3 regions of the Rhizobium sp. LARHSG275 genome follow, and region 2 is predicted to be linked to each of the others. Evidence: predicted binding sites of a transcription regulator. Region 2 holds the regulator's gene; each other region holds the start of a gene.

Region 1 (10,320 bases), on a different contig from region 2:
TCGTCGCGCTTGATCTGGGCGACCAGCGGATCGAGGCCGTCGAATTTCAGCTCAGGTCTAATATAGCCGAAGAAGGAGACGGAGCAGAGCTGGCCGTAGAGATCGCCGTTGAAATCGAAAAGATAGGTTTCGAGCAGCGGCGCGCCGTTTTCCGTCACCGTCGGACGGCGGCCGTAGCTTGCGACGGCGTCGTGGAGCGTGCCGTCCTGACGGCGAAAGCGGACGGCGTAGATGCCGGCGGCAAGATCGACCTCCGGCGGCAGGCGCATGTTGGCCGTCGGGAAACCGAGTTGGCGGCCGAGCTTTTCGCCGTCGATCACCTCGGCTTCCACCGTATAGCGGTAACCGAGCATGCCGGCGGCTTCGCTGACATTGCCCTCATTGAGGAGCGCGCGGATATGGCTCGAAGAGACGACATCGGCGTTTTCGTCGCGGAAGGCATCGATCAGGGTGACGCCGAAGCCGTAGGTCTGGCCGGCATTCATCAGGAAGGCGGGACCGCCCTCGCGGCCGCGGCCAAAATGGAAATCGAAGCCGGTGACGACTTCGGAGGCGCCGAGCCAATCCTTCAGGATCGAATGGATGAAATCATCGGCCGAGCGCTGCGAGAATTCGTAATCGAAGGGGTATTCGATGACGGCGCTGAAACCCAGCGTTTCCAGGATGCGGGCCTTCAGGGGCGCGGGCGTCAGGCGAAAGACCGGCGTCTGCGGCCGGAAGACCGTGCGCGGATGCGGCTCGAAGGTCAGCACCAAAGCGGGGATGCCGCGCGCCTTGGAGATTTCGAGCGCTCGGTTCAGCACCGACTGATGGCCGCGGTGCACGCCGTCGAAATTGCCGATGGCAATGACGCCGCCCTTCAGATGGGCGGGCAAGGGTTCGCGGGTTTCATTGCGGTGGAAGACGGTCATCGGCTGGCTTCTCTTCATGCAAGGCGTGTCTTCATGCAAGGCGGGGCATCCACCACTTCGGCGCGGCGTTTTCCCGTTCGAGATAGGCGTTGAGGATCGCCTCGTCGGTCTCGCCGTTGAGAGTATATTCCTTGGCGTGGATACCACCGCTGATGTAGAGGAGGTCGAGGCCGTAATTCAAGGCGCCCCGCACATCGGTCGGCATGCCGTCGCCGATCGCCAGCACGCGCTCGACCGGGAAATCGCCGCGAAGCTCGCGGGCAGTCGCAAGCGTTGCCTCGTAGATCGGCCGGTGCGGCTTGCCGGCGATGCGGGTTTTTCCGCCGAGCTGCTGGTAATAGGCGGCCATGGCGCCGGCGCAGGGGATGATGCGATGGCCGCGCTCGACAATGAGGTCGGGATTGGCGCAGATCATCGGCACGTCGCGGGCTTTGAAATCGAGAAGCATATCGGTGTAATCCTCCGGCTTCTCCGTCTCGTCGTCGAAAAAGCCGGTGCAGACGAGCGATTGCGCTTCGCCCGCCAGCCGGCGTTCGACGCCAATGCCTTCGAGAAGCGCTTTGTCGCGCTCGGGGCCGAGCAGAAAGACGGTCTTCGGCCCTTCGGCGATCAGCCCGCGCGTGACGTCGCCAGATGTGACGATCCTGTCATAGGCGTTGTCGGGAACGCCGATCTGGCGCAACTGCTCGACCACCTGCCAGGAAAGGCGCGGCGAATTGGTGATGAGGATGACGGCGACGCCGTTCTCGCGCGCCGCTTCAAGGGCGGCTGCCGCCTTCGGGAACGGATCGACGCCGTTGTGAACGACGCCCCAGACATCGCAGAGCACCACATCATATCGACCTGATATCTCCGAGAAGTATTCTATCCGCCTGGCCATTCCGATTTCCCGATTTGTTTCAATCACCGGTGACATTGCAAACGCGCAAGACGATGGCAAGGCATTTTCTTCGCTGCCCGGCCCATGCGAAGAACTCGAACGCGATCCGACGGCGGGGATCGGCAAAGGGTCTGACGATTATCCCGAAACGGCAGATCGCCGACGGCGGACGACTTCGGCAAAGGTTGGCCGCGCCGGCGTTTCGGCCGCAATCTCAGGCTATTCTCAGGCCTCTTCACAATTCCGGCACAAAAATTCGTGATTGCTCTCATTGACTCCTTTCGGAGCCATCCCTAAATGCTCGTCGCTAGCACTCACCGCAAGGGAGTGCTAACATCTATCCATGTGGGCCACTCCGGCCCGCGAATGTCATTCGATCGAGGGATTAGACAATGGCAAGCACCAACTTCCGCCCCCTTCACGACCGCGTCGTTGTTCGCCGCGTTGAGTCCGAAGCCAAGACCAAGGGCGGCATCATCATTCCCGATACCGCCAAGGAAAAGCCGCAGGAAGGCGAAATCGTCGCCGTCGGCTCCGGCGCACGCGATGAGTCCGGCAAGGTCGTCGCACTCGACGTCAAGGCTGGCGACCGCATCCTGTTCGGCAAGTGGTCCGGCACCGAAGTCAAGATCGACGGCGAAGACCTGCTGATCATGAAGGAAGCCGACATCATGGGCATCATCGGCTGATCGGCCGACCTGCTTTCCCGAAATGGCTGACGGGCGTTTTGCCCGAACAACTCGAATTCAGGAGTTACTAATATGGCATCTAAAGAAATCAAGTTTGGCCGCACCGCGCGCGAAAAGATGCTGCGCGGCGTCGACATTCTCGCCGATGCAGTGAAGGTCACGCTCGGCCCCAAGGGTCGTAACGTCATCATCGACAAGTCCTTCGGCGCTCCGCGCATCACCAAGGACGGCGTTTCCGTCGCCAAGGAAATCGAACTCGAAGACAAGTTCGAAAACATGGGCGCCCAGATGGTCCGCGAAGTTGCTTCGAAGACCAACGACATCGCCGGCGACGGCACCACGACTGCAACCGTTCTTGCCCAGGCGATCGTTCGCGAAGGCAACAAGGCCGTTGCAGCCGGCATGAACCCGATGGACCTGAAGCGCGGCATCGATCTTGCTGTTGCCGACGTCGTGAAGGATCTCCAGGCCAAGGCCAAGAAGATCTCGACCTCGGAAGAAGTTGCACAGGTCGGCACGATTTCGGCAAATGGCGACAAGCAGGTCGGTCTCGACATTGCTGAAGCCATGCAGAAGGTCGGCAACGAAGGTGTCATCACCGTCGAAGAAGCCAAGACTGCCGAAACCGAACTCGAGGTCGTCGAAGGCATGCAGTTCGACCGCGGCTACCTCAGCCCCTACTTCGTCACCAATCCGGAAAAGATGATCGCCGACCTCGAAGACGTCTTCATTCTCCTCCACGAGAAGAAGCTGTCGAACCTGCAATCGATGCTGCCGGTTCTCGAAGCCGTCGTCCAGACCGGCAAGCCGCTCCTCATCGTCGCTGAAGACGTCGAAGGCGAAGCCCTCGCAACGCTCGTCGTCAACAAGCTGCGCGGCGGCCTCAAGATCGCTGCCGTCAAGGCGCCTGGCTTCGGCGACCGCCGCAAGGCCATGCTCGAAGACATCGCGATCCTGACGGGCGGTACGGTCATCTCCGAAGATCTCGGCATCAAGCTCGAATCCGTCACGCTCGACATGCTCGGCCGTGCCAAGAAGGTTTCGATCTCCAAGGAAAACACCACGATCGTCGACGGTTCGGGCGCCAAGTCCGACATCGAAGGTCGTGTTGCCCAGATCAAGGCCCAGATCGAGGAAACCACCTCCGACTACGATCGCGAGAAGCTGCAGGAACGTCTTGCCAAGCTCGCCGGCGGCGTTGCCGTCATCCGCGTCGGCGGCTCGACCGAAGTCGAAGTGAAGGAAAAGAAGGACCGCATCGACGACGCGCTCAACGCGACGCGCGCTGCTGTTCAGGAAGGTATCGTCCCCGGCGGCGGTATCGCTCTGCTCCGCTCCTCCACGAAGATCACCGTCAAGGGTGTAAACGACGACCAGGAAGCCGGCATCAACATCGTTCGCCGCGCCCTGCAGTCGCTCGTTCGTCAGATCGCTGAAAACGCAGGCGACGAAGCCTCGATCGTTGTCGGCAAGGTCCTCGACAAGAACGAAGACAACTTCGGCTACAACGCCCAGACATCCGAATATGGCGACATGATCGCCATGGGTATCGTCGACCCGCTCAAGGTCGTTCGCACGGCGCTGCAGAACGCTGCTTCTGTTGCATCGCTGCTGATCACCACCGAAGCCATGATCGCTGAACTGCCGAAGAAAGAATCGGCCGGCGGCGGCATGCCGGGCGGAATGGGCGGCATGGGCGGAATGGACATGATGTGATAGGCCAACGGCCTTTCACAGCATCGTTCATGAATCCGCCCATCATTTAAAGATGGTTCAGCGCGTCAAGCGCGCTGAACTGGCGGAATGGACATGATGTGATAGGCGAAAGCCATCACTGACTACCATTCCGGCATCCGGAACAGGAAGGGCGGCCCTCGGGTCGCCCTTTTCTTTTGCCCAAAGCGATTCGACGGGCGGCATAGTAATTTGCATAGCCGACGAACGCCTGCGCAGTTCTCTCCTGCGGGCCCCGGCACGAAGCTTGCGCTGAACTTGCGCTGCCTGCGTATTTATCAGCTCGCCGACATGCGAGAGATCACAGCAACATTTCCGGCCCGACGTGGAGTGAAAACGTTTGCAAAGCTCTCAAGGATGATATTCCCATGCCAATTCTCGCGAAATAGGCCGAAGATGCAGACATCCTAAGAAAAGCGGCCGATCCGAATACCCCTGAAAAAGCCGTTGCCGTTTGTCCAAAAGCCCCTATAAATCCGCGCTGCACTTCAACCGCGCCCGGCGATAATTCTCGCCAATAGACGAGGCCGGAGCGCGGAAAGCGATACGTTAACGTTCGGCTTCGAGGGCTCCGGTTACGGAGGCCAGATGGCCGTGGCAATAACCGCCGAAGGTAAGCGCGGGCATCATGCCCGCTGCTGCGTGATCCTGTTTCTTTGTGTTTGCCGAGCGTGCGGCCGAGGAGCCGCATCCGAACGGGGGAACGCCTTGTTTAACATCGCCAGAGCCAATGCAGGCGTACCTTTGACACCCAGCTCGCTTGATGACGCCAATCAAAATCATAAGACGTTGGCGCAGTTTTCCGTTTCCGAAGCCTGGACTGGAAATTTTTCCAGCGGCATGCTCCGTCTCGGCGAATGGAGCGCGATGCTGCACGGCCTTACCGCACAGGAATGCGGGCTGCTCGGCCTGATCCGCTGCTATGATGCCAAGGACCGCAGCCACATATTGGAGCTGTTCGAGCAGGCGGCGACGCTCTGCTCCTCCTTCTGTTTTTCGACGACGATCATCATGCCGAACGGCTTTCGCCAGCCGCTCTTCTGCATGGGAGAGTCCCAGGGGCTCGAGCAGAAATACAGCGGCAGCATGGCCGGCGTTTTCGTCTTTCCGCGCTTCAAGCAGGAAGGCGCAAGGCAGATCACGACAGCGCCGCGCAGCTTTTCAGACGCGCGAAGGACGCTGTAGCATTTTGAATTGCTGCATCGTTTTATTCGGTCGTCGGCAATAAGCCGGAGAAGCAAAATCAATGGCCGCCCCCGACGTCTGCGAGGGCGGCCTTTCTACTTTCCAGCTATCTTTTCGTTACTCCGGCTTGACCGGTATGTTGAGGCCCCTGGCACTTGCCGGACGAGCGATGCAGCGCTCCAGCCAATCCGAGACGGCGGGGAATGTCGCGTACTCGAGCACCTCGCGGCCGCCATAGAAGATGTCGGCGCCACGAACCCAGGTGAAGGTGGTGATGTCGGCGATTGTGTACTGATCGCCCATGATCCACTGGCGACCTTTCAGCCGGTCTTCGAGCACGCCGAGCAGGCGCTTGGATTCATCGCGATAACGCTCCACCGGATAGGAATTGTTGGCGACCTTGTCGGCGGCGAATTTGTAGAAATGCCCGAACTGGCCGAACATCGGGCCGATACCCGCCATCTGGAAAAACACCCACTGGATAGTTTCATATCGGCCGGCGGCATCGGCAGGGATGAGCTTGCCGGTTTTCTCCGCGAGATAAAGCAGAATGGCGCCGGATTCGAAAAGGCCGATCGGCTTCCCGTCCGGCCCGTTCGGATCGATGATCGCCGGAATGCGGCCGTTGGGATTGAGAGATTCGAATTCCGCCGACTTCTGCTCGTTGGCGGCGAAGGAAACATAATGCGGTTCATAGGGGAGGCCGAGCTCTTCGAGGGCGACGGAAACCTTCACCCCGTTCGGCGTCTGCAGGGAATAGAGCTGGATGATATCGGGATTTTTCGCCGGCCAGCGCGTCGTGATCGGAAATGCGGAAAGATCTGCCATCGGATTCTCCATGTTATCAGCCGACCATAAAAGACCCGGCTTGGCAAAGGCAAGCGGGGGCAGCCAATGCATGTCGCCCAAAAGTGCGCAGCGGTTTTGGGACAACGACATGCATGACAACAAAGATCTAAGCGCGTCGCATGAATGCAGTCGGACGCGACGCGCTTTGGAGATCGTTCCATATTAGTGAACGAAGTGTCCCCTTTCGTTTATCTTTCCACAACGCGAGAAAAGAGCGACATAGAGGCATCCGAGGTCGAAGCGGTGCCGGGGCACCAAGATCTCCAGAGTCCTTGAAACGGAGACAACGTCCATGTCGAACAACGTCATCATCCTGATTGCCCGTATCCTGCTTTCCTTCATGTTCATCCTTTCCGGCTTCATGAAGCTCACCGATCCTGCCGGTACTGCGGGCATGATCGCCGGTGCCGGCCTGCCGGCAGCATCCCTGCTGGCCTATGTCGCAGGCCTTTTCGAACTGCTGGCCGGCCTTGCGGTTCTCACAGGCTTCCAGGTCCGCATTGCCGGTTGGCTGCTCGCCGCCTTCTGTGTCTTCACGGGCATTGCCTTCCACCTGCCCTACGCAAGTGGCACGGAACTCGTGAACATTCTCAACCAGATCATGGTCATGAAGAATATCACGCTGGCCGGCGCGTACATACTGCTCGCCACCGTCGGTGCCGGCGCCTACTCGCTCGATGCCCGCCGCGGCGCCTACGTGGCCGCCTGATACCAGCAGACATCCTCCCGCAAATACGAAACCCGCCGTCATCCGACGGCGGGTTTTCTTGTGCCTGAATGGCCGGGATCAGAGGGCCGCGCGCACTGCCTCAATGATTGCTTGCACGGCGGGTTCACCGGCGTGGTTTTCCTTGCGGGCACGCACGAGGCAGGCCTGCGAATGCAGGATGACACCGTCCTGGAGCACCTTCAGGTGATTGGCGCGCAGCGTCGAGCCGGTGGAGGTGATATCGACGATGATATCGGCCGAGCCTGCGGCGGGAGCGCCCTCGGTAGCGCCCAGGCTTTCGACGATGCGATAAAGCTGGATGCCGTGCTGGCTCGAAAAGAACTGCTGGGTCAGCCGCCAGTATTTGGTGGCGATGGCTAGGCGTCGGCCGTGGCGGGCGCGGAAATCGGCGGCGACATCGACGAGATCGGCCATGGTGTCGACATCGAACCAGATCTCCGGCACGGCGACGACGACATCGGCATGGCCGAAGCCGAGACGGGCACAGAATTCGACGCGTTTGTCGACCTCGGCAAAACCCTCCCGCATCAGATCCTCGCCGGTGACGCCGAAATCGACGGTGCCATTGCCGATTTCACGGGAGATTTCGGAAGCCGAGAGGAAGGCGATCTCCACATCATCCCAGCCTTCGACGCGGCCGCGATAGGAGCGATCGTTGCCGACCGCAGAAATCGTCATGCCGGCACGTTCGAAGATCGCCGAAGCGTCTTCCTTCATCCGGCCCTTGGAGGGAAGCGCGATGGTGATGGTCATGCGGCTGCCCTTTCGGTTTCGATGCGGTCGAGCCAGAAGGAGAAGCCGACGGCCGGGATGCGGTCCGTCGCACCGAGGAAGGTCAGGAGCCGGTCGAAACGGCCGCCACCGGCCAGAACCGCGCTTGAACCTTCCACCGTCACCTCGAAGACGAGGCCGGTGTAATAATCGAGCGGCCGTCCGAAAGCGGCGCGGTAGTCGAGGCAGGAAAGATCGACACCGGCATTGAAAAGTGCTGCAACGCGGCCATTAAAGCGGGAAAGCGCATTGCCGAGTTTCAGGCCGGCAGCATCGGCGAAACCGGAAAGGGCTGCGGAAGCATTGACCAGCGGCACGTCGAGGGACAGAAATTCTTCCAGCACGTGGAAGGCCGCATCGTCGAGGCGCGTTTCGGACAGGATGAGCTTTTCCTTGAGCCGTCGGGCGATCTCCAGGGCCGAGCGGCCGGCATTCGTCGAATAGCCGGTCTTCTGCATCTCCCGCTCGAGATGGGAGACCAGCGCCTGCTCGTCGCCTGATGCAACAAGCCTGGCGATATCGTCGTCCAGCCCGGTGACGAATTGCGGGCTGACGAGGCCGGCAAGCAGTGCTTCCAGTTGCGTCATACTGCCGAAGGCGTGGATCAGGCGCTTCTGCCAGCCGAGCGGCAGGCCGAGCGCCTGGACGACCGCCTCGAAGACTGCCTGGTCGCCCAATGTCACGGCTAAGCGCCGGCCCGGCAGCAGGCGGGCGAGAATGCCGGTGGCATCACCGATGGCGCGGGCGTCGGCGTTTGACAGGTCGATATCGCCAAGATCCTCGATGCCGGCCTGATAGAATTCATTGGCGCCGTCGCGACGCTGGCGGAAAACCTCGCCGAGATAGGCGTAACGCTTCGGCGTGCCGGTCGCCGTCTCGATGTGGCGCAGACAGACGGGAATGGTGAACTCGGGACGCAGGCAGAGGCTGGCGCCGGTTTCGCTCTCCGTCATGAAGATGCGGCGGCGCAGATCTTCGCCGGCGATGTCAAGGAAAGGTTCGGCCGGCTGAATGACAGGCGTGTCGATGCGCTCGGCGTTGCGCGCATCGAATTCGGCGATGAGGTCGTTGGCGAATTCGGGGAGATTGATTAGGGGCATTGTGTCGCTCCTGGGAAAAGTCCCCTCCCCAACCCCTCCCCACAGGGGGGAGGGACTAACTCGCGGCGATCGCCGAAAAAAATTGAGAGCGCCCTCGATGAAGCAAACGTGGAGTTGGGCACAGCGGCGCCACTTGAAGCCCCTCCCCCTTGTGGGGAGGGGTTGGGGAGGGGTCTATTACGCATCCGCTGCCCTCTTCCGATCCTCGGCCTGCGCAGCAAGGATTTCCCTGACCTTGGCGACGAGGTCGGCTTCCGGCGCCGTCTCCTGCGCCACGCGCGCTTCGCGCCAGCTGGCATTGTCCTCGATCTCGCCGGAGAGCCGCTTGCCTTCGATCAGATCCTTGATCTGCACGACGCTTGTCGCGCGCTCGTCGCCGCCCTGGATGATGGCGACGGGACAGCCGCGGCGATCGGCATATTTCAGCTGGTTGCCGAACTTCTTCCAGTTGCCCTGGAACATCTCGGCGCGGATGCCGGCGGCGCGCAGTTCCTGCGTCATTTTCTGATAGCGGCCCATCGCCTCGACATCGCCGTCCATGACGGTCACCAGCACCGGCTTGATGACCTCGCTGGCGCCGAGCTTGCCGAGGTTCTTCAGCGCCGTCATCAGCCTGGAGACGCCGATCGAAAAGCCCGTCGCCGGAACCGGCTGGCCCATGAAGCGGGAGACGAGGCCGTCATAACGACCGCCGCCGCCGACCGAACCGAAGACGACTTTCTCGCCCTTTTCATTGGTGACGTCGAAGGTCAGTTCGGCCTCATAGACCGGGCCGGTATAATATTCGAGGCCGCGCACGACGGAGGGGTCGATCTTGATGCGGTCAGGGCTATAGCCGGCGCTGGTCACCAGCGCACCGATGAAATTCAGCTCCTCGACGCCTTCGCCACCCCTGGCGGTTCCCGCCACCAGCTCGGCGAGACGGAGAGCGCTTTCGGCATAGTCCGTGATGCCGACAAAGAACAGCACCTTGTCGATCTGCTCCTTATCGAGACCAGCGCCCTTGGTGAAGTCGCCGGATTCATCCTTGCGGCCGGGACCGAGCAGCAATGCCACGCCTTCCGGGCCGAACTTGTCGAGCTTGTCGATGGCGCGCAGCACGTTGAGCCGCTGGCCGGCCTTGTCGTCGCCGCCGAGACCGATCGCCTCGAGCACACCATCCAGAACCTTGCGGTTGTTGACGCGGATGAGATAATCGCCGCGCTTGATGCCGAGGGCTTCCAGCGTATCGGCCATCATCATGCACATTTCGGCATCGGCCTGAACACCAGGCGCGCCGACGGTATCGGCATCGAACTGCATGAACTGGCGGAAACGGCCCGGGCCCGGCTTCTCGTTGCGGAAGACGTAGCCGGCGCGATAAGTGCGGTAAGGCAGTTGGATCTCGTTGAAATTCTCGGCGACATGACGGGCGAGCGGCGCCGTCAGGTCGTAACGCAGCGACATCCATTGCTCGTCATCGTCCTGCAGC
Region 2 (10,320 bases):
CTCGCCGTCCTGCTCTTTGCCGCCCATCTCGGTTATGGCGCTTATGCTCTCTATCTCGCGCCCCGGCCGGACACATTGCCGGAGGACAAGCGGCCGGTGGTGCGGTTGGTGCAGCCGGCGATCGACCAGGCGGCGAAGATGGACAACGACGCCGACCGCGCCGCGATCTTCGAGACGCATCTGAAGCTTTCGGCTGAAGCACCGAAAAATGGCGGACGCAAACCCGATATCATCGTCTGGCCGGAAACCTCGATCCCCTTCATCCTGACCGACAACCAGGATGCGCTGACGCGGATCGCCGATACGCTCGATGACAACCAGGTGCTGATCGCCGGCGCCGTCCGCGCCGAGGAGATGGGACCGGGCATTCCGACGCGCTATTATAATTCCATCTACGTGATCGATGGCCGCGGCCAGATCATCGGCGCCTCCGACAAGGTGCATCTGGTGCCTTTCGGCGAATACCTGCCCTTCGAGGACGTGCTCACCGAATTCGGCATCCAGAACGTCGTCGAAATACCGGGAGGATTTTCGGCCGCGGCAAGCCGGCACCTGCTGACGCTGCCCGGCGGCCTCAATCTCTATCCGCTGATCTGCTACGAGATCATTTTCCCCGACGAAATGACCGGCGACATCAAAGACGCCAACGCGATCCTCAATATCACCAATGACGCCTGGTTCGGCGCGACGCCCGGCCCCTACCAGCATTTCCAGCAGGCGCGAGTACGGGCTGTTGAAACCGGCATGCCGCTGATTCGTGATGCCAATAGCGGCATTTCAGCGCTGGTGAACGCCCATGGGGAAATTATTGCAGGCCTCGATCTTGGGGAAACCGGCTTCATCGATGCAACGCTCGATAGCATCAGCGCGGGACTCGGAACGACATACCCCCCGCAAACATACTTCTGGTTGACCGAGGCGTTGCTGATTCTGATTGCGCTAATTTCTCGCAGAGGTTTTATTTCCGGGTTGAATTGACCAAAAACCCCTAAAATTGCATAGTGATGACAATCGGCGTTCTTAACGTATGTTCGAAGGTGGGTTCCTCACCTCTTGCAACGTGGCGTTTTGGGATGGATCTGGGGCATGCCGGTTAGAAACAGGTTGAAATTCTTAGCTAGGGCACGACCATGATTGAAAACAAAAAGAAGCCGAATCCGATCGACATCCATGTTGGCAGCCGTATTCGCCTCCGTCGTACGATGCTGGGCATGAGCCAGGAAAAGCTTGGCGAAAGCCTTGGCATCACCTTCCAGCAGATCCAGAAATACGAAAAGGGCACCAACCGCGTCGGCGCAAGCCGTCTGCAGAACATCTCGAACATCCTCAATGTTCCGGTGTCGTTTTTCTTCGAGGACGCGCCCGGCGAACATTCTGCCGGCGGCGGCGGCATGGAAGCCTCCAGCTCGAATTACGTCGTCGATTTCCTCTCCTCCTCGGAAGGACTGCAGCTCAACCGCGCCTTCGTCAAGATTTCCGATCCCAAGGTTCGCCGCAAGGTCGTGGAGCTGGTGAAAGCCCTGGCGGCTGAAGCCGACGCCGACTGAACTAAGACCGGTGCAGAATTCGAAAGGCGGTCGAAAGGCCGCCTTTTTTGCGTTTTTGGGGCAAAATTTGTCATTTTGCCACAGATATAAAGATATATTTATGTCCTTCTGCGCTTGTCATCGGCCCCCGAACTGAGTACCTACTAGCTGGCTTTTATTCTTTGAGGGGAATCCCGAAATGCGCGCGAATTATCTCTTTACCAGCGAATCTGTTGCCGAAGGTCATCCGGACAAAGTCTGTGACCGCATCTCCGACGAGATCGTCGATCTGGTCTACCGCGAAGCGGCCAAGACCGGCGTCAATCCATGGGGCGTGCGCATTGCCTGCGAGACGCTGGCGACGACCAACCGCGTCGTCATCGCCGGCGAAGTTCGCCTGCCGCCGAGCCTGATGAAGAAGGACAAGGACGGCAAGGACGTCATCAACCCGTCGAAGTTCAAGGCCGCCGCCCGCCGCGCCATCAAGGATATCGGCTACGAGCAGGACGGCTTCCACTGGAAGAAGGCAAAGATCGACGTGCTCTTGCACTCGCAGTCGGCCGATATCGCGCAGGGCGTCGACAGCGCCGCCGACCAGCAGGGCGACGAGGGTGCCGGCGACCAGGGCATCATGTTCGGTTATGCCTGCCGCGAAACGCCGGACCTGATGCCGGCGCCGATCTATTATTCCCACAAGATCCTGCAGCTGCTCGCAGTTGCCCGCAAGAAGGGCGACGGAGAAGTCGCCAAGCTCGGCCCCGACGCCAAGAGCCAGGTGACCGTGCGCTACGTCGACGGCAAGCCGTCGGAAGCAACCTCGATCGTGCTTTCGACCCAGCATCTCGACGAGAGCTGGGATTCGAACAAGGTCCGCGCCGTCGTTGAGCCCTATATCCGCGAAGCGCTCGGCGAGCTGAAGATCGCCGACGATTGCAACTGGTACATCAACCCGACCGGCAAGTTCGTCATCGGCGGACCGGACGGCGATGCGGGCCTCACCGGCCGCAAGATCATCGTCGACACCTACGGCGGTGCCGCTCCGCATGGCGGCGGTGCATTCTCCGGCAAGGACACGACGAAGGTCGACCGTTCGGCCGCCTATGCCGCCCGCTATCTTGCCAAGAACGTCGTTGCCGCCGGTCTTGCCGACCGCTGCACGATCCAACTCTCCTACGCCATCGGCGTCGCTCAGCCGCTGTCGATCTATGTCGACCTGCACGGTACCGGCAATGGCATCAGCGAGGATCAGGTCGAAGCCGCAATCCGCCAGAACATGGACCTGTCGCCGTCGGGCATCCGCCGTCATCTCGACCTCAACAAGCCGATCTATGCCAAGACCTCGGCTTACGGCCATTTCGGCCGCAAGGCCGGACGCGACGGCTCGTTCTCCTGGGAGCGCACGGACCTCGTGAAGGCGCTCAAGGAAGCCGTCAAGACCAAGGCTGCTGCATGACGGATATGGAGCGCCGGGGCCGGGCGACCGAAGCTTTCTTCGGTCGCCGTAAGGGAAAGGCCCTGCGTGAACAGCAAGCGGAGACGCTGAACAGTCTGCTTCCGGCGTTCCTTATCGATCTGACGGCGGCTCCCCCGGAGCCGCTGACATCATCCCTCTTCCCGATCCCGGTCGAGAGATTGCGGCTGGAAATCGGTTTCGGCGGCGGCGAGCACCTGATCCACCGCGCGCTGGAGACGCCTTCGACCGGCTTCATCGGCGTCGAACCCTTCGTCAATTCCATGCAGAAGCTGTTGTCTCGCATCGGCGAGACCAGCGCCTCCAATATCCGCGTCTATAATGACGACGCGACGCAACTGCTCGACTGGCTGCCGGACGGTTCACTCGATCAAATCGATCTGCTCTATCCCGACCCCTGGCCGAAGCGGAAGCACTGGAAACGGCGCTTCGTCTCGAAGACCAATCTCGGCCGCTTTCATCGCGTGTTGAAGCCCGGCGGCCTGTTCTGCTTCGCCTCCGACATCGACACCTATGTGAACTGGACGCTGATGAAATGCCGCGACCATGGCGGTTTCGAATGGATGGCCGACAATGCAGCCGATTGGCTGACCCCCTATGAGGGCTGGCCGAGCACACGCTACGAGGCCAAGGCGCGGCGCGAGGGCCGGTCTTCGGCCTATCTGACATTCAGGAAGATCTGAGGCTGCCCGCAAGTCGGCGAACGCGCCGCGATGTTCTTCGCGTGAGCAATCGCGTCGGACGCTGGCCGACGGATTTCCGGCATCCGGCTTAAAGCCGACAACGACAACAGACCGAACCGTAAGAGCTGCGCCCTCATGCGGCGCGTAGAGTTCAGCCGTTAGACCGGTTGCCATTAGCGCTCACGTGACTATTTTCTGTGCTGGTCACCCCTCCTCTCAAATGGAAGAGAAAATGACCGGGAGCAAGTCATGTGCCGAAATATAAAACCCCTGTTCAATTTCGATCCGCCGGCGACTGACGAGGAGATCCACGATGCGGCGCTCCAGTTTGTACGGAAGGTGAGCGGAACGACCAAACCGTCGAAGCGCAATGAGGTCGCATTCGAGCGCGCGGTCAGTTCGATCGCGGCATGCGCCCGCGAGCTGCTCGATTCGATGGAAACGTCCCAACCTCCTCGTGATCGCGAGGAGGTAGCGGCAAAGGCGCGCGCGAGAACGGCGGTCCGGTTCGGGTGAGAGAGCCTGGCACGGATAGGAGATCTCAATCACGCCTCAACTGGTCTACTGACGGGTCTCGGCCCGGAGCGGACAACCCTTGGGCTTGTCAGGATTCAAATCAGGAAAATCTGCTCAAGCGGCACAAGAATGCCAAGCGTAGCTTGCCCATAATTTCTTGGCCAGAGTGCTTAGTTCCCGATGAGAGGTCGGCATCTTCAATGAGTTCGATTCATTCAGTTGCTACCGGATCCTGGAATTTTCAACGTCATCGCAGGTACGGCGCCGGAAGACGGCTACGCGCATATGTCGCGACATCCGTCCCGATCGCAGCGAAATCGAATAGAGCGACCGTGCGCCGCAAGCAGTGAAACGGAGCTGACGGTTTTGACGGTCAGTGCAGGCTGACCGTCTTCAATTCGTCCTCGGCAGCCTTGAAAAAAGTGCTGGAGCGGTTGTCCGTCAGCAGGATCGGCGTGCCGTCGGCGCCGAAGAGCGCCCAAAGATCGACGGTCGGATCGATATCCGGCGCCTCGGGAAAGCACTTGGCGACCTCATCGGTCCGCATTTTTCTGATATAGGCGACCTCGCCGTTGCCGATGTGGGCAAGCTCGGATTTGGTCAAGTGAGACGTGGCTTCTTTCATCAACATTCCTGTTCCTCCGGGAGAAGGGACCAACGGTTCGACAAACCGTTGTGCTACTGTGAGACCGAAATGTTAATTTTCTTGACCATGCGCGCAGGTTCCGGGCGAATTAGATCGACCGAGAGCAGCCCGTTCTTCAGGGCCGCACCCAGCACCTGCATGCCGTCGGCAAGAACGAAGGTGCGCTGGAACTGGCGAGCGGCGATGCCGCGATAGAGATAGTCCCGCTCGCCCTGTTCCACCTGGCGGCCGCGGATGAGAAGCTGGTTCTCCTCAATGGAGACATCGAGTTCCTCCTCGCTGAAGCCAGCCACGGCAAGGGTGATACGCAGACGCTCCGGCGCGCCGCTGTCGGCGCCGATGCGTTCGATATTGTAAGGCGGATATCCGTCGCTCGTCTTGGAAATGCGCTCCAGCGTCTTTTCCATGGCATCGAAGCCCAGAAGCAGCGGGCTGGCGAAAGGGGTAATGCGGCTCATCTCTTTTCAAGTCCTTGGCGCAAGCGACCATCCCGGACCTTCAGTGCAGCATCCGGATGCCGCTAATATGGGGACAAGAGCCTGGCGCTGCAAGGCATGGGGCACGACGTGTCGGCGCCACCTGCTCAATTTTAAGCTGACGTCAGGCTCTTTCCTTGACAAAGCAGCTGCTGCCTCGCATCAAAACATGTCCGCGCGGATTGTGCTGATTTGTGACGGGACGTGAAGAAATCGGTGCATGCCCGGTAACACGCAGTGCGAGGATGGAACGATCGGAATGGCAAGCGCAAGAAAGATCATCATCGACACGGATCCTGGCCAGGACGACGCGGCCGCCATCATGCTGGCCTTCGGCAGTCCCGACGAGCTGGAAGTGCTGGGGATCACGACGGTCGCCGGCAACGTGCCGCTTCCGCTCACCAGCCGCAATGCGCGCATCGTCTGCGAACTCTGCGGCCGGACGGAGACCAAGGTTTTCGCCGGCGCCGACGCGCCGATCGCCCGCAAGTTGGTGACGGCCGAACATGTGCACGGCAAGACCGGCCTCGACGGTCCGGAACTCAGCGAGCCGACGATGGCGCTGCAGCCTAGCCATGCCGTCGACTTCATCATCGAGACGTTGCGCCGCGAGCCGGAAGGCACGGTGACGCTGTGCACGCTCGGGCCGCTCACCAATATCGGCATGGCCTTTCAGAAGGCACCCGACATCGTCCCCCGCATCCGCGAACTGGTGATGATGGGCGGGGGCTTCTTCGAGGGCGGCAACATCACGCCGGCGGCCGAATTCAACATCTATGTCGATCCGGAGGCGGCCGATATCGTCTTCCGCTCAGGCGTTCCGATCGTGATGATGCCGCTTGATGTGACGCATCAATTGCTGACCCGCAAGGACCGGGTGAAACGCATGGCCGAGATCGGCACGGCGCCGGCAAAGGCCATGGTCGAGATGCTGGAATTCTTCGAACGCTTCGACATCGAGAAATACGGTTCCGACGGCGGGCCGCTGCACGACCCGACCGTTGTCGCCTACCTGCTGGAGCCGGAACTTTTCCAGGGCCGCGACTGCAATGTCGAGATCGAGGTCCAGTCCGAACTCACCGTCGGCATGACGGTCGTCGACTGGTGGCATGTGACCGAGCGCAAGCGCAACGCCAAGGTCATGCGCCATGTCGATGCGGATGGCTTTTTCGATCTGCTGATCGAACGCTTCGCCCGCATCTAACGCTTCGGCTTTTCCTTCTGCACGAGGCAGAAGGAAGGGATATCAGGCGTCTTTCTCGTCGAAGACGGAGTTGGTTTCGGCTTCGGTCGGCTTCGGGCCGCCCTTGGCGACGCCGACCATGGCCGGGCGCAGCACGCGCTCGCCGATGGAGAAGCCTGCCTGCACGACCTGCACGACCGTATTGTTCGGCACGTCGGGGTTCGGCACCTCGAACATTGCCTGATGGAAATTCGGATCGAACTTCTGGCCAACCGGCTCAAGCTTGCGAACGCCGTGGCGCTCGAGAGCCGACAGCATGGCGCGCTCGGTCATCTCGACACCCTCGATCAGCGTGCTCAGGCCGGCATCGGCGGCAGCCTTGGTCTCCGGAGGGATGGCATCGAGCGCGCGGCGCAGATTGTCCGAGACGGCGAGCATGTCACGAGCAAAGCCGGCGACGGAATAGGACTTGGCATCCTTTACCTCGCGCTCGGTGCGCCGGCGCAGATTGTCCATCTCGGCAGCAAGGCGCAAATAGCGGTCGCGCAGCTCGCCGTTTTCGGCTTTCAGAAGCTCGATTGGGTCCGGCTGGGCGGGCTCTTGCTGCGCAGTTTCGTTCTCGACGTAGGCGGCAGCGTCGGCTGCGGCATCGGCCGCAGTTGCGTCAGGTCCGTTTTTCGTCGTGTCATCGGTCATGACGGTCTCCGGTTGGTGTCTTCAGATGCGCCCGATATCGAGGTTTGACCGAAAAAAATCAAGTCTGCGTGACAAAGAAGCGAAAATTCCGCGTGCTTGGCGGTTGCTGCGTCAAAGCTGATTGCGCGAAAGGCGGGAAACGAGCTGGGCTGTATAGTCCACCATCGGCACGATGCGGGAATAATTGAGCCGCGTCGGGCCGATGACGCCGACGGCACCGACGATGCGATCGTCGTCGTCACGATAGGGCGCGACGATGAGCGATGAGCCGGACAGCGAGAAGAGCTTGTTTTCCGAACCGATGAAAATGCGCACACCCGGGCCGCTTTCGGCGAGATTGAGGATCTCGATCAGGCTGTCCTTCTTCTCGAGATCATCAAACAGCAGCCGCAGCCGGTCGAGATCGTCGGCGCCGGCGAGGCCTTCGAGCAGGTTGGCGCGGCCGCGGATGATCAGCTGCGTCGGCTTCCCCTCATCCGGGCTCCCAGCCCAGACAGCAATGCCGCGCTCGACCAGATCGCGCGACAGGGCATCGAGCTCGTGACGGACGTCGTCCTTCAGGCGGCTCAATTGTTTGCGGAGCTCCGGCAGGGTCTGGCCGGACATATGGGCATTGAGAAAATTCGCCGCCTCCGTCAGCTGCGAGGACGTGACGCCCGCCGGCAGCTCGATAATGCGGTTTTCCACCTGATCATGATCGCCGACGAGCACGGCCAGCGCCTTTGTCGGTTCGAGCCGGATGAACTCGACATGTTTCAGCACCGGATCGCTTTTCGAGGTGATGACGAGGCCCGCGCCGCGCGAAATGCCCGACAACATGCGGCTTGCCTCGTTCATCATCGATTCAACGGGATTGCCGCCGCTTTCGGCCCGCAGCTGACGGTCGATGTTGGCGCGCTCCTCGGCGGAGAGGTCGCCGACCTGCATGAAGGCATCGACGAAGAAGCGCAGGCCGATCTGGGTCGGCAGCCGGCCGGCGCTGACATGCGGCGAATAGATCAGGCCGAGCTCTTCGAGATCGCTCATGACGTTGCGCACCGAGGCCGGCGACAGCGACATCGGCAGGATACGGGACAGGTTGCGCGAACCGAGCGGCTCGCCGCTTTCCAGGTAACCTTCGACGATGCGACGAAAAATTTCCCTGGAGCGCTCGTCCAGCGCAGCTACGGCATCCGAAACCGACGTCGACCTGATGCCCATGAAGCTTTCAAACCCATGCTGATGATACTTCCCGAAAAGTAAGTCAAACTCACACCCGTGGCAAAAGGGAATTTGCAAATGAGCGCCGCCAATCGTAGAAGCGGTCAAATAAACCCCAGGAGATAAGAATGCGGCCTTCAGGCAGAAAAATCGACCAGATGCGCAAGGTCTCGTTCGAGCGCAATTTTTCCAAGCATGCGGAAGGCTCCTGCCTGGTGAAATTCGGCGATACGCATGTACTCTGCACGGCGAGCCTCGAAGAAAAGACGCCGCCATGGCTGCGCAATTCCGGCAAGGGCTGGGTCACGGCCGAATACGGCATGCTGCCGCGAGCGACTGGCGAACGCATGAAGCGCGAAGCCGCCGCCGGCAAGCAGGGCGGCCGCACCCAGGAAATCCAGCGGCTGATCGGCCGGTCGCTGCGCGCCGTTGTCGACCTGCAGGCGCTCGGCGAACGGCAGATCACGCTCGATTGCGATGTCATCCAGGCCGATGGCGGCACACGGACAGCCTCGATCACCGGCGGCTGGATCGCGCTTTACGACTGCCTGAAATGGATGGAAAGCCGCAACATGATCAAGGTCGACCGGGTCCTGAAGGATCACGTCGCCGCCATTTCCTGCGGTATCTTTGCCAGCCAGCCGGTGATCGATCTCGATTACCTCGAGGATTCCTCGGCCGAGACCGATGCGAACTTCGTCATGACGGGCACCGGTGGGATCGTCGAGATCCAGGGCACCGCCGAAGGCACGCCGTTCAGTGAGGGCGAATTCACCTCGCTGATGCAGCTGGCCAGAAACGGCATCGGCGAACTCGTGGCGCTGCAGAAGCAAGCCGTCGAAGGATGAACCCATGCTGGAAGGCATGTTGGAAACGGCGCTCTATGCGCGGGATCTCGATAAGGCCGAGACGTTTTACGAAGACGTTCTCGGGCTTGAAAAGATCGCGCGGGCCGCCAACCGGCATGTCTTCTTCCGCTGTGGACCCGGCGTTCTGTTGATCTTCAATCCCGAGGAAACGGTGAAGCCGCCGGCACCCGAAGCACTGCAGGTGCCGCCGCACGGCACGAACGGCCAAGGCCACGCCTGTTTCCGGGTGTCCGGCCGCAATATCGATGCCATGGCCGAACGGCTGTCGGCGGCGGGCGTTGCGATCGAATCCGAGGTGCGCTGGCCGAACGGCGGCCGCTCGATCTATTTCCGCGATCCGGCCGGCAACAGCCTGGAATGCGCGGAGGCTAAAATCTGGGGCATCGAACAGGATATCTGAATGCGCAAGCTTGAAACGAAGACCATCGTCGTCGCCAGCCACAATGCCGGCAAGATCCGCGAGATCCAGGAATTGATCGGGCCGCTCGGCTTCACCGCCAAATCGGCCGCCGAACTGAATTTCGTCGAACCGGATGAGACGGGTACCAGTTTCGAGGAGAATGCGATGATCAAGGCGGTCGCCTCGGCCAATGCATCAGGCATGCCGGCGCTTTCGGACGATTCCGGGCTGGTGGTCGACGCGCTTGGCGGCGATCCTGGTGTCTACACCGCCAATTGGGCGGAGACATCTCACGGCACGCGCGATTTCGACATGGCGATGGCGAAGGTGGAAAAGGCGCTGCAGGATGCGGGCGCGACAAAGCCGGAACAGCGCAGGGCGCGTTTCATCAGCGTGCTCTGCCTTGCCTGGCCGGATGGGCATACGGAGCTGTTCCGCGGTGAGGTGGAAGGCAGCGTCGTCTGGCCGCCGCGCGGCACGCAGGGTTTCGGCTACGATCCGGTGTTCCAGCCTGCGGGCTACGACATCACCTTCGGGGAAATGAGCGGCGAGGAAAAACACGGCTGGAACGTCGGCAAGCCGCAAGCGCTGTCGCACCGGGCCCGTGCCTTCAAACTCTTTGTCGAAACCTGCCTGGAGGCATAGAGTCGGTCT
Region 3 (10,320 bases), on a different contig from region 2:
ACCGCCTGGGGCCTGGCGTTGGGTGGCGCCCTCGCAATCGGCCTTTATGCGATCGTCACCTATGCCGCAGGCGCACGCGACAATCTGTTGCTAAGCGCACCGCTGACGATCGCGCTCGTCGCCACCGCCTTCGTCGCGGTCCTCGCCTGCCATCTCTTCGTTTTGATGGTGATGCGCGATCTGCCGGCTCTCATGCTGCTGCGCCTCGCCGCCCTCGCCTCCATTGTCCGTCCTTTCCCGGCGCTTGCAGCGCTCGCCTTTACCGCCAGCCTTTGGCTGGCGCACATCCTCTTCTATCCGGTTTCGGTGTTCATGCCGGCAATCTTCAATTTTTCACTCGGAATGTTCGCCGTCGCATTCGGCGTCCATCGGGCGGCGGTGACGGTTCTACACCTGCCAAACGCAACACAGCCGCACCGCGAACCGCATAGAAGAGACGCTTCATAAAATAACTGATCCAGAGATGATCCAGGGAAGGAGAACGGGAATGTATTTGGAAAAATTCGGGGGGACGGTGAAACTTGCCGTGGCAGGTTTCACCTTGGCCGCGATGACGGCCGGCGCAGCGCTTGCTCAGGACGCCGTGACGCTCAAATGGGCTTTGTGGGACTGGGACAAGACCGCTTATTACAAGCCGCTGATCGAGGCCTATCAGGCCAAACACCCTAACGTGAAGTTCGAACCGATGGACCTCGGCTCGCAGGACTACCAGCAGATGATCTCGACGCAACTGACCGGCGGCTCCAAGGACATCGACATCGTCACCGTCAAGGATGTGCCGGGCTACACCAACCTGGTGCGCGCCGGCAACATCGCCGATCTCAGCGGCTTCATGAAGGATCAGAAGATCGATCCGGCGCCTTATGGCGGCCTGATCGAAGAGCTGACCATCGACGGCAAGATCTATTCGCTGCCGTTCCGCTCCGACTTCTGGATCGTCTATTACAACAAGGACATCTTCGACAAAGCCGGCGTCCCCTACCCCACCAATGACATGACCTGGGCGCAGTTCGACGCGACCGCCGAGAAGCTTACGGGCGGCATGGGCACCAACAAGACCTATGGCGCGCTGCTGCACACCTGGCGTTCGACCGTCCAGCTGCCCGGCATCCTTGACGGAAAACACACGCTCGTCGATGGCGACTACGCCTTCCTGAAGCCCTGGTACGAGCGGGCGCTGACCCTGCAGAAGGACGGCGCCATTCCCTCCTACGCCTTCCTCAAGACGTCGAACACGCATTATTCGGCGCTCTTCTTCAACGGCACGATCGGCATGCTGCCGATGGGCACCTGGTTCGTCGGCACCCAGATCGCCAAGGTGAAATCGGGTGAATCGAAGAGCAAGAACTGGGGCATCGTGAAGTTCCCGCATCCGGACGGCGTTGCAGCCGGCACGACGGCTGCACAGATTTCGGGTCTGGCGGTCAACACCAATTCCGGGCACAAGGATGCAGCCCTCGACTTTATCAAGTTCGTCACCGGTCCTGAGGGCGCTGCCGTCATCGCATCGACGGGCACCTTCCCAGCGCTCAAGACCGCCGATGTCAGCGCAAAGATCGCGGCAACACCCGGCTTTCCTGAGGACGCAGCCAGCAAGGAGGCGCTGATACCGTCGAAAGCCTATCTGGAAATGGCAGTCAATCCGAACGCCGCCAAGATCGAGGTCGTGCTCAATCGCGTGCATGACGCGATGATGACCGACAATACCTCCATCGACGACGGATTGAAGGAAATGACTGAAGGCGTGAAGGCCATCAAGTAAGCCTCGCAAGATTGCCCTGGCCGCGGACCGGCATCTGGCCCGCGGCCGATTTGGTTTGAGGAATTTCGAGCTGACGATGATCTATGATCCCGCAAGGGCCAATCCGCTTTTCGGCAATCCCCTGAGGACACGCGACGACCTGGCCAAGGCCGTCACCGATCTCTTCGAGCCGCTGCTGCCGTATTTTTCCGAAGGCGGCGCCCGTGTGCGCCTCGGCGCAGCCGGCGCGATCTTCGATCGGGCGGCGGCGGATCTGGAGGGATTTGCACGGCCGCTCTGGGGGATCGTTCCGCTCGTTGCCGGCGGCGGCGCATTTTCACATTGGGATCTCTATCGGCGCGGGCTGGCGAACGGGACCAATCCTGCTCATCCCGAATATTGGGGCGATCTTGCCGACCGCAACCAACGGCTGGTCGAACTCGCCGCCGTCGGCTTCGCCCTGGCGCTTGTCCCCGAGCACATCTGGGAACCGCTTGACGACAGCGAGAAGAAGACGGTCTCTGCCTATCTTCTCGGGGCGCGCGAGCTGGAATTCATCGATAACAACTGGAAATTTTTCCGTGTGCTCATCGATCTCGGGCTGGAACGCGTGAGCGTGGCGTTCGATCACCGGAAAACCCTCGCCTATCTCGACGAATTGGAGGCCTTCGACCTCGGGGACGGTTGGTATCGCGACGGGCCGGTTCGGCGGGTCGATCATTACATTCCCTTCGCCATGCATTTCTACGGCCTGATCTATGCCGTGCTGGCCAAGGGCGACGAGGCGCGCCAGGATCGCTTCCGGGGTCGCGCCGAGATCTTCGCCAGGGATATCCGCCACTGGTTCGGCCCCGATGGCGCAGCCCTTGCCTTCGGCCGCAGCCAGACCTACCGCTTTGCGGCGGGCGGCTTTTGGGGCGCGCTTGCCTTTGCCGGCGTCGAGGCGCTGCCCTGGGCTGAGATCAAGGGCTATTACATGCGCCATATCCGCTGGTGGTCCGCCATGCCGATTGCCGATCGCGACGGCGTTCTTTCGGTCGGCTACGGCTATCCGAACCTCTTCATGAGCGAGAGCTACAACTCTCCCGGTTCACCTTATTGGGCGCTGAAATTCTTCCTGCCGCTCGCTCTTCCGCAGGGTCATCCGTTCTGGACCGCCGAAGAGGCACCGCAGCCGGAATTTCCGGAACCGGTTGCGTTGACGCCGGCGGGAATGGTCGCCATGCACACGCCGGGAAACGTGGTCGTACTCTCCTCAGGGCAGCAGCACGACAAGATGCTTGGCGCAAACGAGAAATATTCGAAATTCGTCTATTCCACACGCTACGCCTTCAACATCGAAGCCAACGACCGGAATTTCTCCGCCGCAAGCTTTGACGGCATGCTCGGCCTCTCCGATGACGGCGTCCATTTCCGCATGCGGGAAACCCTCGAAGAGGCGTTGATAACAGGTGACCTGCTCTATTCGCGCTGGCGCCCCTGGAGCGATGTCACCATCGAAACCTGGCTGCTTCCCGAAAACCCGTGGCACATTCGCATCCACCGCATCGCCACGCCGCGCACCCTGCTGACTATCGAGGGCGGCTTTGCGATCGAACGCGCCGATTTCAATGCCGATCGCTCCGATGCAAGCGATGGCCGGGCCGTCTGGTACGGACGGACCGACGTCAGCGCCATCGTCGATCTATCGCCCAGTCCGAGGGCCGGCCATGCGCTAAGCCCGATCCCAAACACCAACCTTATCCACGCCAAGACCCTGCTGCCGCAGCTGCGCGGCGAAAGCGGCCCCGGAGCCACCGTGCTCGTGACCGCGGCGATGGCTCTGCCCATTCGCGGGAATTGGGCAAAAGCGCTCGATAACCCGCCCGCCTGCCCCCGGCTCGACGAGGTGGAACGGCTCTTTCGCGAAAAAGGCACCCCGGTGCCGGCATTCGCCCTCGGGACGTAGCTTGGGGGCATTGGCTTCCGGGGTTTCGACCGGGAGCCCGGAGATTGATTATCGTGCGGTCAGCTCGGAACGGTATGCTTCAGAGATGCGCTGCGCCAACTGTGCCATTTGATCGTCAGGTATTTGCAAAACCCCGTATTCCGCCATCAGTGCATGGTATTGCTGCTCTTCAAGAGGTACACCTGAAGGCAAGGGAACGACATGAAAATGCAGGTGGCTATTGGCCTGTTGGCTGCCGAGCGAAAGCACATAAATTCGCTCGGCGTCGAACACGCTCTTGAGGGCGCGCGCCAAGACATGCACCTTCTCCTGTAATCGAAGATATTCATCCGTCGACATGTCCCGCGCCAGATCCTCACGGTGCTCCCTCGGACAGACGAGGCAATAACCCGGTAGAGTGGGATATTTGCTCAGGAAAATGATCGTCTCGTCGTCTTCAAAAACGCGATGGTGAAAGAAGTCAGGGTCGTTCCTGACCAAGCCGCAGATAAAGCATGGCCTTGTTCCGATGTCGTGCCCATAAGCCTTGAGATCAAATGGTTGGCGTTCGGTCATTCTGAGCCTCTGTCGTCTCACGCGCGGCGGTCCCGGACGCCGGAACTATTGCAAAAGCCATTGTCGCGAAAATAACACGCGCCAAAACCGGCTGCCAACCGTAATATTTTCGGATTACTCCAAGTAATTATATTTATATCTTCGATAAAATAGCAAAATATCCGCTCATCGTAATATTGTTGAACTACAGCTGGGCAAAGCGTAGGGATGTACTGGCCTTTCATTTTTCAAGGCCAGAGGAGGATGCAATGCCAACCATAATGGTCCATCACAATGTCAAGGACACGAAACACTGGCTCGCTTCACCGATGCGCAAACAGATATTCGAACCGATCGGCGTCACGAACATTCGCACGTTTACGGATCCTCAGACGTCCAACCACGTCGGCCTGGTCATGGACGTTGCTGATATGGATAAGTTGATGGCCTTCATGCAGACCAAGGCGGCGGCTGACGCGATGGCGCATGATGGTGTCTTGCCCGAGAGCCTGGTGTTCCTCGTGCAATCGTAACACGCGTCTGAACCGAACTTGAAAACGCAACGCGGGAGGATGATATGACGACATTATTCGTGCGGCATGAGGTTTCCGACTATGCCACTTGGCGCAAGGCATATGATGCGTTTCATCAGGTCCAGAAGGCCAACGGGGTGACGGCGCAGGCCGTTTATCGCGCCATCGACAATCCGAACGATATTACCGTCACCCACGAGTTCGCCACGTTTGAAGCGGCGCAGGCATTCAGCAAGTTGGACGAGCTGAAGACGGCGATGCGTACGGCAGGTGTGCTCGGCGCGCCGACGATGTGGTTTGCCAACAAAGCATGAAATGGGCCAAAATGGCCTCCGCCGCTGTGCCACGGAGGCCGCCGGCTCTCGATGCATGACATGAAGGCGGGTAGTGGACGCTTGCCCGATTGCCGACCTTGGTGACAGTGCCGGCGAACGGCGTAAAATTATGATCCGCTCGTTATGTCGCGCAGGAGATCCAGTCCGCGCTGGTATTTTTCCGTTTTCTTGCCGGCCTGTTCGGCCTGCCGGAGATTGTCTTCCAGATCGGCGCGTTTGACGGGCAAGGACAGCGGGTTTGATGCCGCACGCCTGACGAAGTCGTCGTCCGGCTCGTCCGGCCGCCGTGTCAGAGCATTTACCGCGGAGATGATCGCCGGCGGAAAGCCTTCCTCTCTCAGCCTGTCGAGCGTCCAGCCGCTGCCCTTCTCGACGACGTCATGAAGGTAGGCAACCGTTCGTGGCTCGTCGCCGGAAACAAGAAGGGCTACCCGCTGGCAGTGCTCGAAGAACGGCTGGCCGGTCTTGTCTGACTGACCTTCATGGGCCGTAAGTGCAATCTGGATGGCATGGTCGAGATGCTGCATGACGATTACGGCCCTTCGGTCTTCCTGATCTTCCGCGTGGAAGGCTTTTCGCCCGTCGTCATCTCGATGTCAGGCACCGGAGCCTTGGCGGCCTGGCCAGGCCTCGTTCTTGGCCGATCGAAATCGCCGCTTTCACCGGCGCCCTGAAGCAGGGCCGCATCATCCCTGTCGTCTTCATCGAGCAGGTCCTGCAGCGTCTCGTGCTCATCCTCACCGGCCAGTTCGTCGCAGGCTTGCAGCCAATGGCGCTTGTCGGCGCCCTCCGGGCGGCCCTCGGCCTCCCAGATTTCGTAGGCGCGCTGGCGAATCTGCTCGTGCTTGTCTATAGCCATGACCTTCTCCAAGCGCATTGGGATGAGCCGTCCGAAGAGCGACCCTTCAAGGCGTGTTGATGGTTGGAAGGAAATCCTCCACCTGTTTGCGTTGATCCTTTGGAAGCGTTTCCACCCGTTCCTTCCAGAACCGTTCGGCCTCCGGCGAATCCTTGTCCCAGTGGCGAACATCGGTGATATTGTCGTCGATCATGGATCGGCGGTGGCCGCCGAGGCTAAGATATTCCTTTGCAAGCTTCAGGCTTGGGGTTTCGGTGCCGCTATCGCGATCTGATGCCGACCTCGCGTTGCACAGGGCGTTTGCCAATGCCCTTTGGCGATCGATCTCGGCCCGTTCGGTATCGGCGGACCGCGCGTCGTCCGTGCCGCTCTCTGGCGGCACGTTGGATCTAGAAGTCGTCATGGATCACCTTTCGATGTTGTGATCCAATAACCTCTGCAAACGAGGAGAGTTCCGCGCGCGCGTAGAGAATGATTTGGGCGGGTGGCAAGCCGCATCGCCCGGGGCGCGATCAATGCACGGCCATGCTCACCATCCGATAAGGGTGCACGGCTTCGAATTGCGAGATCATCGCCGTTGCCTGCTGCAATACCAGCTCGGCATTTTCCGGATCGTCACGGGCGAGTTCGTCGGCGTTGACACGGATCGCTTCGGCCATGTTGTTGGAAAGTGCCGCAAAATGCGTATTGCCTTCGACAAGGGCCTCACGCGCCGTGTCCTCCAGCGTACGAGCGATATCGACGAAGATTTCCTCGCGTTCCTCGATACTGAGGTCTTTGATTGGTTTGGTGTTCTCTTCCATGTCACTCACTCCTAAAGACGTGGGACGGTGGCCGAGCTCATCAAGCCTCGGCCACCACAGAACTAGGAATGGCGAAATCCGGATTCAAGCCTCAATGCCATTCGCCTTTTTATTCGAACGCAGGAGCGGATTGTCTGTTCCCTGTCGGGCGTTAGCAGTCTCCGACGGAGAGTGCTAATTTTTCTTTCGTCGCCTCTTGAAATTGCTGAACCCTCGAACCAGATCATTCGCGCAAGGCGCGCGCGCGAACCTGCACCCGCCCGGATCGGTTATCCGGTCCGGCCGCGGGAACAACGTCATCATTGTTTGTCGATGGAGGAAGATATGTCGTTCCGACCGCTTCATGACCGCATTCTCGTCCGCCGGGTCGATTCACAAGAAAAGACAAAGGGCGGCATCATCATTCCAGACACCGCCAAGGAGAAGCCGCAGGAAGGCGAGGTCATCGCCGTCGGCCCCGGCGCGCGCAACGAAGCCGGCCAGATCCAGTCGCTCGACGTTAAGGTCGGCGATCGCATCCTGTTCGGCAAATGGTCCGGCACCGAGATCAAAATCAATGGCGAAGACCTGCTGATCATGAAGGAAAGCGACGTGATGGGCATCATCGAGGCCCAAGGCGAAAAGAAGCAGGCCGCCTGAGGTCCCTGCTAACATCGGTCGATGCTGGAGCGCTTCAGCTTTTCATGGAAACGCAGAACCGTTCCAAGCTTTTATTTTACGCAATTCCGAGCGAAAACGCACTTTTCCTGGAATTGCTCTGGCTGGCTATGAAGGAGTGAGGACATGGCTGCTAAAGAAATCAAATTCAGCACCGAAGCCCGCGAGAAGATGCTGCGTGGCGTCGACATCCTGGCCAACGCCGTGAAGGCGACCCTCGGCCCGAAGGGCCGCAACGTCGTGATCGACAGGTCGTTCGGCGCGCCGCGCATCACAAAGGACGGCGTTTCGGTCGCCAAGGAAATCGAACTCGAAGACAAGTTCGAAAACATGGGCGCCCAGATGGTCCGCGAAGTTGCTTCGAAGACCAGCGACATCGCCGGCGACGGCACCACGACCGCAACGGTGCTGGCCCAGGCAATCGTCAAGGAAGGCGCCAAGGCCGTTACGTCGGGCATGAACCCGATGGACCTGAAGCGCGGCATCGATCTAGCGGTCGCGGCCATCGTCGCGGAACTGAAGGCCAACGCCCGCAAGATCTCCAACAATTCCGAAATCGCCCAGGTCGGCACAATCTCCGCCAATGGCGATGCCGAAATCGGCCGCTTTTTGGCCGATGCCATGGAAAGGGTCGGCAATGATGGCGTCATCACGGTCGAAGAAGCCAAGACCGCCGAAACCGAACTCGAAGTCGTCGAAGGCATGCAGTTCGACCGCGGCTATCTCAGCCCCTATTTCGTGACAAATGCCGACAAGATGCGGGTCGAGTTCGAAGACCCCTATATTCTCATCCACGAGAAAAAGCTCTCCAACCTGCAGTCGATGCTGCCGGTTCTCGAAGCCGTCGTCCAATCCAGCAAGCCGCTCCTCATCATCGCTGAAGACGTCGAAGGCGAAGCGCTTGCTACCCTCGTCGTCAACAAGCTGCGCGGCGGCCTCAAGATCGCTGCCGTCAAGGCGCCTGGCTTCGGCGACCGCCGCAAGGCCATGCTCGAAGACATCGCCATCCTGACCGCCGGCACCGTCATCTCCGAAGATCTCGGCATCAAGCTCGAATCCGTGACGCTCGACATGCTCGGCCGTGCCAAGAAGGTTTCGATCGAGAAGGAAAACACCACAATCGTCGATGGGTCAGGCGCCAAGACCGACATCGAAGGCCGTATTGCCCAGATCCGCGCCCAGATCGAGGAAACCACCTCCGACTACGACCGCGAGAAGCTGCAGGAACGTCTTGCCAAGCTCGCCGGCGGCGTTGCCGTCATCCGCGTCGGCGGCTCGACCGAAGTCGAGGTGAAGGAGAAGAAGGATCGCGTCGACGACGCGCTTCATGCAACCCGTGCCGCCGTCGAAGAGGGCATCTTGCCCGGCGGCGGCGTAGCGCTGCTGCGCGCCGTCAAGGCGCTCGATAATCTCAATACGGCCAACCAGGACCAGCGCGTTGGTGTGGAGATCGTCCGCCGCGCGGTCGAGGCGCCGGCTCGCCAGATCGCCGAAAACGCCGGTGCAGAAGGCTCGATCGTGGTCGGCAAGCTGCGGGAGAAAAGCGAGTTCTCCTATGGCTGGAACGCTCAGACGGGCGAATATGGCGACCTCTATGCCCAGGGCGTCATCGATCCGGCGAAAGTGGTGCGCACCGCGCTTCAGGATGCGTCCTCCATCGCCGGTCTGCTCGTCACGACGGAGGCCATGATCGCCGAAAAACCCAAGAAGGACGCCGCTCCGCCAATGCCTCCCGGTGCCGGCATGGATTTCTAAAAAGGCTGCCGGCCCGCCCGCACCCCCGGGCGGGCCATGTCTAAGGGAATAGAGATGGTTCAAACGATCAAAAGCCGATCGCAGGTACCGCTGGACTCCCGCGATCTCGACATCTGCCAGCAGGTCTTCGACAAGATCAGATCCGATTACCAGGTGGCAAAGGACAGCGACGAAGCCGAACGAATGGCGAGCATCGTCATCGAACTCTACCGGCAGGGTGTGCGCGACCCCAATCACCTGCAGTCGATGGTCGAGGCGGCCCGCGGCCTCTTCGAAACGAGCGATCGGTAGGAAATGCGGTGCCTGCGGGTCATAAGCACCGCGCGGGATCACACTTAACGATGATGTCAGCGTGGATGCCGTCCGGAGGATTTACCCCGAAGAACGGTCATCTGCTCCTGCTGCACTTCATTTTCATCGTTCAAAACAGCTTGCCAAAGCCTGTTGCCGAGCCGAAGCGACACCCGTTTCGTCCCCTCGTGTTCAGCTGTGCCGATTTCCACGGAGCTGACGACGGAACCATGGCGCATGTGGCGGCGAAGATCGGCCAGCGACAATCCGAACCGCTCCGCCAGTTCCGATGATTCCAGGATAAAATCGCCATTTGAATCGCGCTCGATCAGCACCGACTTCTTCTCCAGCTAAGCTCCACGTCCACGCCTCAGGCCACCGCCGCAATAGCATTGTCCTCCTTTGGCAGCAGCCGCGCCACTGCGCTCAGGAGATCCGTCTGCGATATCAGGCCAAGAATGCGGTAATCGCCATCGACAATGATAACGGCATGCGTGCGCCCGTCCGTCAGAACGGGCAATAGCGACAGAGCAGGATCCAACGGTCTAGCCACCGCCGGCCTCGAGATCGCATGGGCGATGGTCTCAGTGCTCATCGACAACTCCCGTAAACCGACAGCGCCGACGAGACGGCCTTCTGGATCCTTCACCGGCAGTGTACGGATATTATGCTTGAGCAGAAGGTGCCGAGCGGCATCCGGTTCCGAAGCCTCCCCAATGGCGATCACGTCGCGCGACATGATATCGGCACAGCTGATCTTGCCGTTTGAGCGGATGGCCGCTTGCAGCTCGACCTGCTGCAGCAGCCGGCCGAGGTCTGCCCGGTCGATATCGAAAGTCTCGTCAAGCGCTTCGAGGGCCGCAT

What was found. Region 2 encodes HrcA, which represses chaperone genes, less so after heat shock. Its sites were predicted from a motif close to GTTAGCACTCNCNNNNNGNGAGTGCTAAC; they were not measured.
Region 1: the regulator HrcA is predicted to act here: its motif matches at 2,098-2,126, upstream of groES (co-chaperone GroES).
Region 3: the regulator HrcA is predicted to act here: its motif matches at 6,904-6,932, upstream of ACIPSK_RS05755 (co-chaperone GroES).

Annotation. Positions count from the first base shown of each region.
Region 1 is NZ_JBIXJN010000009.1:43,402-53,721, forward strand. It holds gene ACIPSK_RS13715 (bifunctional riboflavin kinase/FAD synthetase) at 1-911, opposite strand, end outside; gene ACIPSK_RS13720 (TIGR01459 family HAD-type hydrolase) at 943-1,791, opposite strand; gene groES (co-chaperone GroES) at 2,184-2,480, shown strand; gene groL (chaperonin GroEL) at 2,553-4,196, shown strand; gene ACIPSK_RS13735 (hypothetical protein) at 4,923-5,399, shown strand; gene ACIPSK_RS13740 (glutathione binding-like protein) at 5,517-6,227, opposite strand; gene ACIPSK_RS13745 (DoxX family protein) at 6,541-6,957, shown strand; gene hisG (ATP phosphoribosyltransferase) at 7,036-7,731, opposite strand; gene ACIPSK_RS13755 (ATP phosphoribosyltransferase regulatory subunit) at 7,728-8,849, opposite strand; gene hisS (histidine--tRNA ligase) at 9,027-10,320, opposite strand, start outside.
Region 2 is NZ_JBIXJN010000017.1:115,844-126,163, forward strand. It holds gene lnt (apolipoprotein N-acyltransferase) at 1-978, shown strand, start outside; gene ACIPSK_RS22840 (helix-turn-helix domain-containing protein) at 1,131-1,547, shown strand; gene metK (methionine adenosyltransferase) at 1,726-2,979, shown strand; gene trmB (tRNA (guanine(46)-N(7))-methyltransferase TrmB) at 2,976-3,680, shown strand; gene ACIPSK_RS22855 (DUF2277 domain-containing protein) at 3,930-4,196, shown strand; gene ACIPSK_RS22860 (BQ00720 family protein) at 4,570-4,827, opposite strand; gene ACIPSK_RS22865 (Hsp20 family protein) at 4,875-5,300, opposite strand; gene ACIPSK_RS22870 (nucleoside hydrolase) at 5,578-6,522, shown strand; gene grpE (nucleotide exchange factor GrpE) at 6,565-7,197, opposite strand; gene hrcA (heat-inducible transcriptional repressor HrcA) at 7,309-8,397, opposite strand; gene rph (ribonuclease PH) at 8,526-9,245, shown strand; gene ACIPSK_RS22890 (VOC family protein) at 9,250-9,666, shown strand; gene rdgB (RdgB/HAM1 family non-canonical purine NTP pyrophosphatase) at 9,667-10,311, shown strand.
Region 3 is NZ_JBIXJN010000004.1:33,668-43,987, reverse strand. It holds gene ACIPSK_RS05805 (YesL family protein) at 1-447, shown strand, start outside; gene ACIPSK_RS05800 (ABC transporter substrate-binding protein) at 488-1,762, shown strand; gene ACIPSK_RS05795 (DUF2264 domain-containing protein) at 1,839-3,689, shown strand; gene ACIPSK_RS05790 (HIT family protein) at 3,738-4,244, opposite strand; gene ACIPSK_RS05785 (hypothetical protein) at 4,493-4,756, shown strand; gene ACIPSK_RS05780 (cyclase) at 4,801-5,070, shown strand; gene ACIPSK_RS05775 (HD domain-containing protein) at 5,199-5,618, opposite strand; gene ACIPSK_RS05770 (DUF2934 domain-containing protein) at 5,624-5,950, opposite strand; gene ACIPSK_RS05765 (hypothetical protein) at 5,997-6,353, opposite strand; gene ACIPSK_RS05760 (hypothetical protein) at 6,463-6,753, opposite strand; gene ACIPSK_RS05755 (co-chaperone GroES) at 7,078-7,392, shown strand; gene groL (chaperonin GroEL) at 7,537-9,165, shown strand; gene ACIPSK_RS05745 (hypothetical protein) at 9,220-9,456, shown strand; gene ACIPSK_RS05740 (DUF6522 family protein) at 9,513-9,791, opposite strand; gene ACIPSK_RS05735 (HPP family protein) at 9,827-10,320, opposite strand, start outside.